Regions from separate parts of the Microbispora hainanensis genome, predicted to be linked through region 2. Evidence: riboswitches for the same ligand, from Rfam matches in the RefSeq annotation. Region 2 holds a riboswitch; the other holds the start of a gene.
What was found. Region 2 has a riboswitch for glycine ahead of gcvT (glycine cleavage system aminomethyltransferase GcvT). Riboswitches for the same ligand answer to the same signal wherever they lie in the genome.
Positions count from the first base shown of each region.

Region 1 (4,408 bases), 2.2 Mb from region 2:
GAGGAGGAACGCCGGCGGCTGCGCCGCGATCTGCACGACGGCCTCGGCACCGTGCTCACCGCGGTGACCCTCAAGGCCGACGCGGCCCACAACCTGCGTCACACCGATCCCGAGCGGAGCGCACGGCTCCTGCTCGACCTGCGCGCCGACCTGACCGCCGCGATCGCCGATATCCGCCGGCTCGTCTACAACCTGCGGCCGCCCGCCCTCGACGAGCTCGGACTGCTGGGCGCGCTCCGCCAGCGCGCCCAGGACTCGTGGCGGCACGAGCACGCCGGGTACGTGGTCACGATCGACGCCCCGGACGGCCTGCCGCCGCTGCCCGCCGGGGTGGAGGTGGCCGCCTATCGCATCGCCACCGAGGCGGTCACCAACGCGCTGCGCCACGGCGGGGCGACGGCGTGCCGGGTCTCCCTGCGCGCCGACCACGCCGCCCTGCATGTGGAGGTGAGCGACAACGGCTCCGGGGGCGCCGGAGCGTGGCCGCACGGCGTCGGTCTGCGCTCCATGCACGAGCGGGCCGGCGAACTGGGCGGTACGCTCACCGCCGGCCCCACCGACTGCGGCGGCCGCGTCCACGCCCGCCTTCCACTGGAGCAGACATGAGCGCCGGGGAACCGATCAGGATCGTCGTCGTCGACGATCACCCGCTGATGCGGGAAGGCCTGCGTGCCCTCGTGACGTCGCTGCCGGACATCGAGGTGGTGGGCGAGGCCGGCGACGGCGACGCCGCCCGTCGTGAGGTGCAGCTCACGCGCCCCGACGTCGTGGTCATGGACCTGCACATGCCGGGCGTCAACGGGGTGGAGGCCACCAGGGCCATCGTGCGCGCGGTGCCCGCCACCCGGGTGCTCGTGCTCACGATGTTCGAGGACGACGAGTCGGTGTTCGCCGCGATGCGCGCCGGAGCCTTCGGATACCTGGTCAAGGGCGCGAAGCAGGAGGAGATCGTCCGGGCGGTCCGCTCTGTCGCGGCCGGACATGCCGTCTTCGGCCCGAGCGTGGCCCGCCGGATCATCGACTTCTTCGCCGCCGGGGCCTCTCGCGCGCCGGCCCCGGAGCCCTTTCCCGAGCTCACCGCCCGCGAACGGGAGGTCCTCGACATCATCGCGGCCGGCCGGTCCAACGCGGCGATCGCCCGGCATCTGGCCATCAGCGGCAAGACCGTCAGCAACCACATCACCGCCATCTTCGCCAAGCTGGCGGTCGCCGACCGGGCCGAGGCCATCGTCCGCGCCCGCCAGGCCGGTCTCGGCGCCGATCTCGAGCAGGGTGCGAGTCGGGCCGATCCGGGGTAGCCGGTAGAGTGGAACGGCCGACGACCTCGTGCGGGAGAGACCCCTGATCTTCGAAGGGGCGCCGAAGGAGCAAACCTCCCCGGAATCTCTCAGGCATCCGTACCGCACGGACGAGGCGACTCTGAAAAGCAGGCCCGCCGGCCAGGCGGCGCCTCACCGAAGGGGAAAGCCGGGCCCGACGGCCCGGTGAAGCTCTCAGGTCCGATGACAGAGGGGGAGACCGCTACACGACCGCCGCGCCACACCGGGCGCGGGACGGTCGCCGCAGGTCTCGACCCGCCAGGAGGCCCCTGTCATGACCGATCGGTCCACGCTTCGCGATCTTTCCGCTCCGCCCTTCTCCACCCGCCACATCGGCCCCTCCGAGGCCGACCGCGACCGGATGCTGGAGGTCGTCGGCTACGAGTCGGTGGCCGACCTGGTCGCCGTGGCCGTGCCGGAGGCCATCCGCACGCGCGGCCCGCTGAACCTGCCCGAGGCGGTGGGGGAGGCCGAGGCCCTGGCCGAGCTGCGCGCCCTCGCCGGGCGCAACCGGGTGCTGACCCCGATGATCGGCCTCGGCTACTACGACACGATCACGCCGGGCGTCGTCCTGCGCAACGTGCTGGAGAACCCCGGCTGGTACACCGCGTACACGCCCTACCAGCCGGAGATCTCGCAGGGCCGCCTGGAGGCGCTGCTGAACTTCCAGACCGTGATCTCCGACCTCACCGGCCTCGCCGTCGCCGGCGCGTCCCTGCTCGACGAGGCGACGGCCGCGGCCGAGGCGATGACGCTGGCCCGCCGGGCGAGCAAGGTGAAGACCGACGTGTTCGTGGTGGACGCCGACGCGCTGCCGCAGACCAAGGCCGTGCTGGCGACCCGCGCCGAGCCGCTCGGCATCACGCTGGTCGAGTCGGACCTCGCCGGCGAGCTGCCCGAGTGCTTCGGGGTCCTCGTCCAGTATCCCGGCGCGAGCGGCCGGGTGGCGTCCTTCCGCGCGGTCGCCGAGCGGGCGCACGCCCAGGGGGCGCTGCTGGTGGCCGCGGCCGACCTGCTGGCGCTGACCCTGCTGGAGTCCCCGGGCGAGCAGGGCGCCGACATCGCCGTCGGCTCCTCCCAGCGCTTCGGCGTCCCGCTGGGCTACGGCGGCCCCCACGCGGCGTACATGGCCGTACGCGAGGGCCTGCAGCGGCAGATGCCGGGCCGCCTGGTCGGCGTCTCGCTGGACGCCGACGGCCGCACGGCCTACCGCCTGGCCCTGCAGACCCGCGAGCAGCACATCCGGCGCGAGAAGGCCACCAGCAACATCTGCACCGCGCAGGTGCTGCTGGCCGTCATGGCCTCGATGTACGCCGTCTACCACGGCCCGGAGGGCCTGAAGCGGATCGCCCAGCGGGTGCACCGCCACGCGGCCGTCCTCGCCGCCGGGCTGCGCGAGAGCGGCGTGGAGGTCGTGCACGACGAGTTCTTCGACACCGTGCTCGCCCGCGTGCCCGGGCGGGCCGCCGAGGTCGTGGCCGCCGCCGCCGAGCGGGGCGTCAACCTGCGCCTGGCCGACGCCGACCACGTCGGCGTCGCCTGCGACGAGAAGACCACCACGGGCCACCTGCGGGCGGTCTGGGCGGCGTTCGGCGCGTCCGGGCTCGTGGTCGAGGACCTCGACCGGGCCACCTCCGACGCGCTCCCCGCCGGCCTGCAGCGGACCTCCGGCTTCCTCACCCACCCGGTGTTCCACACCCACCGATCCGAGACGGCCATGCTGCGCTACCTGCGGCGGCTGCAGGACAAGGACATCGCGCTCGACCGCTCGATGATCCCGCTGGGCTCCTGCACGATGAAGCTCAACGCGACCACCGAGATGGAGCCGGTCACCTGGCCGGAGTTCGCCTCGATCCACCCGTTCGCGCCCGCGGACCAGGCCGAGGGCTACGCCGAGCTGATCGCGACGCTGGAGGGCTGGCTGGCCGAGGTCACCGGCTACGACCGGGTGTCGATCCAGCCGAACGCGGGCTCCCAGGGCGAGTTCGCCGGGCTGCTGGCGATCAGGTCCTACCACCGCTCCCGGGGCGAGGAGGGCCGCGACGTCTGCCTCATCCCGTCCTCCGCGCACGGCACGAACGCCGCCAGCGCCGTCATGGCGGGCATGCGGGTGGTCGTGGTGGCCTGCGACGCGAACGGCAACGTCGACCTGGCCGACCTCGCCGCCAAGATCGACAAGCACCGTGACGCGCTCGCCGCGATCATGGTGACCTACCCGTCCACCCACGGGGTGTACGAGGAGACGATCGTCGAGATCTGCGAGCGGGTCCACGAGGCCGGCGGGCAGGTCTACGTCGACGGGGCCAACCTCAACGCGCTGGTGGGCCTGGCCAAGCTGGGCGAGTTCGGCGCGGACGTCTCCCACCTCAACCTGCACAAGACCTTCTGCATCCCGCACGGCGGCGGTGGTCCCGGCGTCGGCCCGGTGGCGGTCAAGGCCCACCTCGCCGAGCACCTCCCGGCCCACGTGTCGGCCGCGCCGTACGGCTCGGCGGGCATCCTGCCGATCTCCTGGGCGTACGTCAGGATGATGGGCGGCGACGGGCTGCGCCAGGCCACCGAGCAGGCGATCCTGTCGGCCAACTACCTGGCCCGGCGGCTCGCGCCGCACTACCCGGTGCTCTACACCGGCAGGGACGGCCTGGTCGCCCACGAGTGCATCGTCGACCTGCGCCAGATCACCAAGGAGACCGGCGTCACCGTGGACGACGTGGCCAAGCGGCTGATCGACTACGGCTTCCACGCGCCCACGATGTCGTTCCCCGTCGCCGGGACGCTCATGATCGAGCCGACCGAGAGCGAGGACCTGGCCGAGCTCGACCGCTTCGCCGACGCGATGATCGCCATCCGGGGCGAGATCGCGAAGGTGGCGTCGGGCGAGTTCGACAAGACCGACAACCCGCTGCGCAACGCCCCGCACACGGCCGAGTGCCTCACCGCCGACGAGTGGGCCCACCCCTACTCGCGGGCGGTGGCCGCCTACCCGGTGCCCGGCCTGCGGGACGACAAGTACTGGTCGCCGGTGCGCCGCATCGACCAGGCGTACGGCGACCGCAACCTGGTCTGCTCCTGCCCGCCCCTTGAGGCGT
Region 1 is NZ_CP108086.1:6,536,164-6,540,571, reverse strand. It holds gene OHB01_RS30275 (sensor histidine kinase) at 1-606, shown strand, start outside; gene OHB01_RS30270 (response regulator) at 603-1,298, shown strand; glycine riboswitch at 1,320-1,413, shown strand; gene gcvP (aminomethyl-transferring glycine dehydrogenase) at 1,594-4,408, shown strand, end outside.
Region 1: another riboswitch for glycine. It lies ahead of gcvP (aminomethyl-transferring glycine dehydrogenase); the one in region 2 lies ahead of gcvT (glycine cleavage system aminomethyltransferase GcvT).

Region 2 (4,408 bases):
GCTTCGTCGCCGGGTCGCCGGTGACCGCGCCGAAAGTCTTTTCGCCGCCGCCCCTCGCTCCTACGACCGGTTGTGCGCGGTGTTCCTGCGGTATCCCCGGGTGGAGGCCGCCCGGGCCGCCGCCGACCGGCTGCGGGACGGCGGACCAGGCTCCCTCGCCTCCGCCGCCGAGACGCTCGACCACGGCGCGGACGCCCGGCTGCGCCGCCTGTTCCGCGCCGAGCTCGGCCCGGAGGCGGCGGACGCCGCACCGGGCGACGTCCTCGGCCCGTACGGACCCGACCCCGTGGTCGTCCAGGTCGTGGAGGTCAGACCCGCTACCTTCGACGACGCCACCCGGCAAGGGATCGAGCAGCGGCTCTTCGACGACTGGCTGGCCGGGCGGCGGCGCGAGGCCCGCGTGGAGTGGGTGTGGGGCGACGCCCGGCGCACCGAGGCCGTCAACCAGGCCCTGCGGGCCCCCGCGGCGGAAGACGGCCTCACGGCGGCCCGCTGAGCGCGATATTCGCGCCTCCCCGGGCCCGATTCCCCCTCCCCGGGCCCGATTCCCCCTCCCCGGGCTCGATTCACGCCAGCCCGGGCGCGGCACCGTACGCGCGCCGATCATCCGGCTAATCGACGCCACTCACGCACACCGCCTCCGGGGACGGCCGGCGAGAGCAGCATCTGCAACCGCTTTCATTTGGGTTATCGGCGTATCGGAGCATGCGGAGCCGGCATTGGCCCGGGCGGAGCGGTGTTTATGGGCCCCCGGGCAGCCGACATAGAAACGGCATATATTTTGACGCACGCCGCCGGAGAGGGATATGGTCAAATAGCGATCACAGCCGCGTCGTCGGCGCGTTCACGCTGCTTTCGTGCGAGGGGAACCGTGTTATACGCCGTGCTCGGAACGTTCCTGGCCATGAAGCCCTCAGGGGATGTCATCGCCGGACTCGCCCCGAGGCACCGGCAGCTGCTCGCGTTGTTCCTGCTCAATCCGAATATCGCGGTCCACCGGGACCGGCTCATCGATCTGTTGTGGAATGGCCGTCCCACTAAATCGGCGGCGCGGAATCTTACCACCTACATCGCGCAGATGCGGCAACGTCTGTCGCCCCGCGACCCCCACCTTTCTCCACTGCACACCGTGGAGGGCGGCTACCTTCTTTCCGTGCCACCGGCATCCGTGGATGCTGAAGTATTCAACCAATTTGCGGCACAGGGCAGAATCGCTCGTGAGAATTGCGATTACCACAATGCGGCGCGGATGTTCGAGAACGCGCTGAGCCTGTGGCGCGGCGACGCCCTGCTCGCCATGAGGCATGTGGACGCGCTCTCCGCGTGGGCCGACCGGCTCGACGAGGAGCGGCGCGCGGTGACCGAGGACCTCTTCGACGTCAGGCTGGCGCTCGGGCACCATCACGAGATCGTCGGCGGCCTGGCCCAATGGGCGAGACGCCACCCGCTGCGCGAACGGCCGCACCGGCAGCTCATGCTGGCGCTGCACCGGTCGGGCCGCACCCACGACGCCTCGGCGTCCTACCAGCGGCTGCGCCGCACCCTGGTCGACCGCCTCGGCACCGAGCCGTCCCCCGACACCCAGGCCCTCCACCAGCGGATCCTCACCGGCGACGACCTCCCGTCCACCCATGTGCGGCTCCGCGCGGCGCATCGGCCGCCGTGCGACTCCAGCCACTGACCCGTACGGGATGGCACGGCCGGGAAGTGACAGGGGAAATCAGGTGATCCGGCCGGTTACGGGGATGGCGGCGACCCACTAGGCTTGCAGCACACCGGTGATCCCGTGCGGGAGAGCGTCCTGGCATCCGGTCAGGGCCCCTGAAGGAGCAAGCCCTCCCCGCGAACCTCTCAAGGCAAAGGACCGTGCGGGCCAGGTGACCTCTGGAAAGAAGGCCGTCAGGCCTCGCCGAAGGTGAAAGTCCGGCAAAGATCGGACGAAGCTCTCAGGCGCCGATGACAGAGGGGGAGGATGCCCGATAGTCAAACGCAGCATCCGTCCTTCCGAGGTGCGCATGTCCCGATCCACCCCGCTCCGCGGGGTCCACGAAAGTCTGGGCGCGACCCTGACCGACTTCGCGGGCTGGCAGATGCCCCTGCGCTACGGCAGCGAGTCGGCCGAGCACAACGCGGTGCGCACGGCCGCGGGCCTGTTCGACCTGTCCCACATGGGGGAGATCTTCGTCGTCGGCCCGCAGGCGGGCGAGGCGCTCGACCACGCGCTCGTGGGGCACCTCAGCGTCCTCGCGCCCGGCCGCGCCCGTTACACGATGATCGTGAACGAGACCGGCGGCATCCTCGACGACCTCATCGTCTACCGCCTCGACGAGGACCAGTACATGGTCGTCGCCAACGCCTCCAACTACGCCCTCGTCGCCCGTGAGCTCGCCGAACGCGTCCGGGGCTACGACGCGCAGGTGACCGACAGGTCGGACGAGTACGCGCTGGTCGCCGTGCAGGGCCCGCGCAGCGCCGAGATCCTGGCCGCGCTGACCGACGCCGACCTCGACGAGCTGAAGTACTACGCCATCGTCGCCGGCATCGTCGCGGGCGCGCCCGCCCTGATCGCCCGCACCGGATACACCGGCGAGGACGGCTTCGAACTCTTCGTGCTGAACGAGCACGCCGTGCCGCTGTGGAACGCCCTCGCCGAGGCGGGCAGAGACGCCGGGCTCGTCCCCGCCGGGCTGTCGGCCCGCGACACCCTGCGTCTGGAAGCCGGCATGCCGCTCTACGGCAACGAGCTGAGCGCGGCGATCACACCGTTCGACGCGGGCCTCGGCCGGGTCGTCCGCTTCGACAAGCCGGGCGACTTCGTGGGCAAGGCCGCCCTTGAGCGGGCGGCGGAGTACGGCACCAGGCGGCGCCTGGTCGGGCTGGTGGCGCGCGGCAGGCGCGTGCCCCGCCACGGCTACTCCGTCACCCGGGAGGGGGCCGTCGTCGGCGAGGTGACCAGCGGCGCTCCGTCGCAGTCCCTCGGCCGCCCGATCGCCATGGCGTACGTGGACGAGGGCGCCCTGGAGAAGGGTGGCCTGGCCGTGGACATCCGGGGCAGCCAAGAACCGGTCGACGTCGTCGATCTGCCTTTCTACAGGAGGAGCAAGTGAGCACCATTCCGGACGACCTGAGCTACACCAAGGAACACGAGTGGGTGGCCGGGCTTGAGGACGGCCGCACCGTGACGGTGGGCATCACGGCGTACGCGGCCGAGCAGCTCGGCGACGTGGTTTACGTGGAGGTGCACTCCGAGGTCGGCGCGACCATCGCGGCCGGCGACGCGGTCGGCGAGGTGGAGTCCACCAAGTCCGTGAGCGACATCTTCGCGCCGGTCGGCGGCGAGATCGTCGAGATCAACTCCGCCGTCGTGGACAACCCCTCGCTGGTCAACTCCGACCCGTACGGCGAGGGCTGGCTGTTCCGCGTGCGCGTGGAGGAGGAGCCCGACGACCTGCTGTCGGCCGCGGAGTACGCCGCGCTGACCTCCGGCGAGTCCTGACAGACGGCGCGAAGGGCGACGGTCAATGGCGATCAGCGTCTTCGACCTGTTCAAGGTGGGCATCGGACCGTCCAGTTCGCACACGGGCGGTCCGATGGCGGCGGCGCACAGGTTCGCCCGCGGGCTGCACCAGGACGGGCTGCTGGAGAAGGTGACCCGGATCGAGGCGATCCTGTACGGCTCGCTCGGGCTGACCGGCAAGGGCCACGGCAGCGACAAGGCGGTCCTGCTCGGCCTGTCCGGCGACAAGCCCGAACTGGTCGACGTCGACACCGTCGACGAACGGCTGGCGGCGATGCGGGCGAGCGGCACGGTCACGGTGTACGGCGTGCACGAGATCCCGTTCGTGGTCGGCGAGGACCTCGTCTTCGAGCGCAAACTGTCGCTGCCCCACCACCCGAACGGCATGCGGTTCACGGCGTACGCCGACGACACCGTGCTGCGCGAGAAGGTGTACTACTCGGTCGGCGGCGGCTTCGTGGTGGACGAGAACGCCACCGGCGCCGACCGGATCAAGCCCGACGACACGGTGCTGCCGTACGCCTTCACGACCGCGCACGAACTGCTCGCGCACTGCGCCGACACGGGCCTGTCGATCTCCGGCGTGATGATGGAGAACGAGAAGGCCTTCGGCCGTACGGAGGAGGAGATCCGCTCCAGCCTGCTGCATCTGTGGGCGGTGATGGCCGAGTGCGTACGGCGCGGCACCAGCCGCGAGGGCGTCCTGCCGGGCGGCCTCAAGGTGCGCCGACGGGCCCACCAGCTCCATCGGCGGCTGCAGAGCGAGGCCGACGGCGCCGACCCGCTGCGGGCGATGGACTGGGTCACGCTGTTCGCGCTGGCCGTCAACGAGGAGAACGCGGCGGGCGGCCGGATCGTCACCGCGCCGACCAACGGCGCCGCCGGCATCGT
Region 2 is NZ_CP108086.1:4,314,752-4,319,159, reverse strand. It holds gene OHB01_RS20270 (TIGR04500 family putative peptide maturation system protein) at 1-496, shown strand, start outside; gene OHB01_RS20265 (AfsR/SARP family transcriptional regulator) at 743-1,681, shown strand; glycine riboswitch at 1,780-1,877, shown strand; gene gcvT (glycine cleavage system aminomethyltransferase GcvT) at 2,016-3,107, shown strand; gene gcvH (glycine cleavage system protein GcvH) at 3,104-3,496, shown strand; gene OHB01_RS20250 (L-serine ammonia-lyase) at 3,522-4,408, shown strand, end outside.